Regions from separate parts of the Massilia sp. LC238 genome, predicted to be linked through region 1. Evidence: riboswitches for the same ligand, from Rfam matches in the RefSeq annotation. Region 1 holds a riboswitch; the other holds the start of a gene.

The links. A riboswitch is a leader RNA that binds a small molecule or an ion and turns the genes downstream of it on or off. The one in region 1 is predicted to bind cobalamin.
Region 2: it holds a riboswitch for cobalamin, as region 1 does, so the genes downstream of both, FG94_RS19465 (TonB-dependent receptor domain-containing protein) here and FG94_RS21890 (TonB-dependent receptor) in region 1, are expected to answer to the same signal.

Annotation. Positions count from the first base shown of each region.
Region 1 covers NZ_JNNN01000078.1:129,420-131,805, reverse strand. Annotated here, with positions in the region: gene FG94_RS21890 (TonB-dependent receptor) at 1-1,204, opposite strand, end outside; cobalamin riboswitch at 1,290-1,529, opposite strand; gene FG94_RS21880 (M1 family metallopeptidase) at 1,656-2,386, shown strand, end outside.
Region 2 covers NZ_JNNN01000071.1:2,336-4,721, reverse strand. Annotated here, with positions in the region: gene FG94_RS19465 (TonB-dependent receptor domain-containing protein) at 1-1,405, opposite strand, end outside; cobalamin riboswitch at 1,473-1,706, opposite strand; gene FG94_RS19460 (histidine phosphatase family protein) at 1,726-2,259, opposite strand; gene FG94_RS19455 (adenosylcobinamide-GDP ribazoletransferase) at 2,262-2,386, opposite strand, start outside.

The DNA.
Region 1 (2,386 bases):
AATCCTTGGTGAAGCGTTCGTGGCGGCCGCCGATCGCCAGGCGTGCATTGTGGGGAGCGTTCCACAGGACTTCGTTGCGCAGGTAGATGGCCTTCGAATCCTGCTCGGCGTCGCCGCGCGAGAAATCGGACTCGGTCCGGCGCTCCCAGCGCATCAGGTCGATGCCGGCCACCAGCTCGTTGCGCTTGTCGCCCAGGCTGGCCGTGTGGCGCAGGCGCGGCGAGAACTGGGTCTGGCTGGCGTCATAGGCGACGCGGGTGACGCCGCCGGGGTAGAAGTAACTGGCTGCGACCTCGCGCTCGCGGTGCGAGAGTTCGGCGGCCAGCTCGAGGCTGCCGACGCGGTGCTCGACGAAAGCGCTGACGCGGTCGGTGTCCAGGATGCCGAAATCATCCGGCGTGAGGGTCTGGCGCGGATTGGCCAGGTACTGGGCCTCGGTGAGCGAACCCGGGAAACGCGCGTCCTGCTCCGAATGTTCGAAGCGCAGGCCGGCGCGGCCTGCGCCGTAGGCGTACTGGACGCCGCCGCTGGCGGTCTTCTGCTTGAACTCGCTGTTGGCGCGGTAGTTGTCGGTGCCGCGGTCGGCCAGCGCCACATCAAAAGAAAGCGGGCCGGCGCCATGGGTGATCGAGGCGCGCAGGTCGTGGGCGTCGAAGCGCCCTGCTTCGGCGAAGACCGAACCGTGGGTGCCGTTCGCGCCGGCGCGGCGCGTGATGATGTTGATCACGCCGCCGGTCGCGCCTTCGCCGTACAGCACGCTGCTGCCGCCGCGCTGGATCTCGATGCGCTCGACGGTATCAACCGGGATGCTCGACAGCACCGCATTGGTCAGCTCGTTCTCGTTCAGGCGCACGCCGTCCACCAGGATCACCAGGTTCTGGGCGCTGTTCGAGCCGAAGCCGCGCAGGTCGAGCGCGAAGTCCGGCGAGGCGTCCAGGCTCTGGCGTCCGAAGACGCCGCCGACCTTGCGGATCGCCGCGTTGACGTCGGCGGCGCCGGAACGGCGGATGTCCTCGGCCGTGATCACGGTGGCGCCGATCGGCGCGCTGGCAGGCTGCGCCGGGAAGCGCGCGCCGGTGATGACGATCGAAGGCAGGCTGTCCTGGGCGGCGGCCTTGGCGGCCAGGATGGACAGGGACAGGGCGCAAGCCAGCGCGAGCGGCTTCACCGCCGGCGCGCTGCGTGGTACGACAGCAAAGTTCATGTTCGGATGTTCTCGGTAATGGCACCGGCCTGCGTCCCCGCAAGCCCGGCGTTCAACGGAAGGCGCCGCCACGCTGCTCGCATGCGGTCGCTTCCACCTGTCTGGCCGGTATCCGGGCTCGCAAGACGGACTGCGCCACCTTCCTATGCCTGTCGGCACAGTGGTGTTTGGAGCAGCCTACCGCTTCGCGTATGCGAAGCGGTGCTTGTTGACCGTTGCGGGGGCAGCACACCTCGGCGTGGGCGCGCAGCGCCTTTGCCTCGTGTTTCCCGTTTAACTGCACATGCGGAGCGCATGCGCGGGCACCAGAACGGCGAGATTATAACCTGACAAGCTTTCCTGCACTTCGTCGCCGTATTTCGTCCATCCATCCCTTGAGCATAGAAAACGATCGGTCTTCTGGATATAGTCGTGCTCATATAAATACAACATCGACGAAAGGGACTCCTGCATGCAGATCCAAAGAAAGCGACAAGGCCTGCGCGCGCTGGCATGCGCCGCTCTGCTGGCCTTCGGCGGCGCCGGCGCCTGGCTGGCCCAGGCCGACGCGCCCCCGCCTGCGGCCACGCCTTCGCTCGACGGCATCGCGCTGGCCGCGCCGAACGCCGCCGCCGTCACGGCGCCGAGCAGCCAGGATGCCTGGGGCGGCATCCGCAGCGGCGACCACGCGACCCTGTCCGAGCGCGTGGCCAGCTACCGTATCAGCGCCACGCTCGACCCGGACAAGCACGTGATCGCCGGCCAGCAGCAGCTCACCTGGCGCAACCGCAGCGCGGTACCGGTGCGCAGCGTCTACATCCACCTCTACATGAACGCCTTCGAAGGCGAAGGCAGCAGCTTTTTCACCGAGCAGCGCCGGCGCGGCGAAGCTTTTCGCAGCGGTGCCGAGATCGGCGACGGCGAATGGGGCCACATCGCGCTGCGCAGCGTGACTCAAGGCGGCGCCGCCGTGCCATGGCGCTTCGTCCAGCCGGACGGCGGCCCGGCCACCGACCACACGGTGGCGCGCCTCGACCTGCCCGAGGCGGTCGCCCCCGGCGCCTCGACCACGCTCGACATGGCCTTCACCACCCAGCTGCCGCGCGTGATCGCGCGCACCGGCTACTACGGCAGCTTCCACCTGGTGGCCCAGTGGTTCCCGAAGATCGCGGTGCTCGAACTGCCGGGCGAGCGCGGCGCCAC
Region 2 (2,386 bases), on a different contig from region 1:
CACGGCCCGGGCAGGGCGTGGCGGAGACAATCATGTCGGTCAGGCGGTTGCGGAACCAGGTGGCGTCGAACTGCACGTTGCCGGCGTCATAGCGCAAGCCGGCTTCGCGGTTGCGACCCTGTTCCGGACGATTGGTCGGCAGGCCGTAGTTCGGGTAGTACAGCTCGTTGAAGGTCGGCGCGCGGAAGCTGGTGCCGACGCTGGCGGTGGCGCGCAGGCCTGAGCCGAAGTCGTAGCCATAGCCGGCGGCGCCGGTGTTCTTGCTGCCATACACCGACGAACGGTCATGGCGGGCGCTGACATCGAACAGGTGGGCGCCACGCCTGGCCGAATAGACGGCCGCATACGCGTTGGTGCTGCGCGAGCGCGACAGGTCCGCGGTGGAGCTCGATTCCACTTCCTCCTTGCGATGGCTGTAGAGCAGCTGCAGGGTGTCGGGGCCGAGCGCGATGCTGTTCTGCCAGGTCAGCTCGTCCTGCCGGGTGTCGATCTGGCTGGCGCCGGATGGGGCGCTGCTGGTGAAGCTGCCCAGTTTGTCGTCCGAGCGCGCGTATTGGAGGGTGCTGCGCCAGGCGGCGCTGAACTGGCCGGTCGCGTAGACGGCCGCCGTGTTCAGGTCCTGCTCGTTGTGGACGTCGTAGGCGGCGCTGCCGCTGTCGTACTGCGCGCGCAGGTCGCTGTGCAGGAATTGGGCGCCGACTTCGAAGTTCGGGGCCAGCGCATAGGACAGCTGGCCGTTGGCGTTGCGGCGGCGGTAGCCGTCGTCGTCCGGATTGAAACCGAAGGCGCCCGGACGCGTGGCCGAGAAGCCGTCCGACTCTTCATGGCCGGCGCCGAAGGCGTAGCGCAGGCCATTGGCCGCGCCGTGCACGCCGGCGTCGAGCTGGCGCGTTGCATTGCTGCCGGCGCCGACCGAGCCGCTGACGACCGGGCCGCCCTCGCCCTTGCGGGTGAAGATCTGGATCAAGCCGCCGATCGCGTCCGCGCCGTACAGGGTGCTGAGCGGGCCGTAGACGATTTCGATGCGTTCGATGGCGCCGAGCGGCACCGCATTCCAGGCGGCGACGCCGCTGGTGGACGAACCGATGCGTACGCCGTCCAGCAGGACCACGACCCCGTTGCTGTTGGCGCCGCGCAGGAATACGCTGGTCGAGGCGCCGGCGCTGCCGTTGCGGGTGATCTCGATGCCGCGCTGGCGCTGCAGCACGTCGGCCACCGAGCCGGCGCCGGAACGGGCGATCTCGTCGGCGTGGATGACGGTGGTGTCGGCGATCACGTCGACCGCGCGCTGCGGCATGCGGTTGGCGGTGACGAGGACCGAATCGAGGGTTTGGGCGACTGCGGGCGCAGCAAGGGCGAATGCGAGCGACAGCGCGGCCGCAAGCCGTGTTACAGGAAAGTTCATGAATAGCTCAATCAAAAGACAACCAGCCGACGTCCCCGTAGGCCAGATTGATCAGAAGCGCGCCAATGGCACGCTCCCACCTTTTGGCCGGTATCCGGGCTGGCAAGTGTGGCCGTCCGACCTTCCCATGCGTTCGCACAGTGGTCATGGAAGACGGTTTGCCGCGTAGCCCGAACATCGAGCGCGGCACTTGCTTACCGTTGCGGGGGCAGCACACGTTGGCCTTGTTGAAGGGCTTCGTGTTTCCCGTTTAACTGCGGTCGTGGACACGACCGCGGGCACCAAAACGCCGCCATTATACGCAGGGTCGCGCGGCGTTGTCAGTCTTTCAGCACGATGACTTCGCCGTAGCCGATGCGGTGGGCGCTGGCGGCGGCGCCGAACGCGGCCTGTTCGATGCTGCCCCCTAGGTGCAGGGCGGACAGCAGGCGGATCGTGCCGGCGTGGCAGATGACGAGCGCCGCAGGATGCCGCAGCGCCTGGCGGAATGCGGCGACGCGGCGGGCCACCTCGAGCACGTTCTCGCCGCCGCCGGGGCGGTAGTGCAGCAGGTCGGCGGCCCCGGCGTCGACCTCGGCGCGCGGGATGGCGTCCCAGGCGCGCATCTCCCAGGCGCCGAAATCCATCTCGGCCAGGCGGGCATCGAACGTGACGGGGACGTCGAGCGCCGCGGCAAGGGTCGCGCAACGTGCGAGCGGGCTGGCGTAGACGGGGAGTCGCCCGGGCAGGCCGGCCGCACGCAGCGCGGTGGCGACCTGCGTAATCGCTTCGATAGATGTCGAAACGTCGGCGCTGCCGTAGCAGAGGCCGGGCGCGACCTCCGGCTGGGGATGGCGCACCAGGATCAGCTGCATCCTTATGCGAGGGCGCCGTGGCCGAGCGTGGCCAGCACGGCAAGGTAGATGAGGACCTCGGCCAGCTGCTGCACGGCGCCAAGGCAGTCGCCAGTATAGCCGCCGATGCGGCGCGCGAACTTGCGGG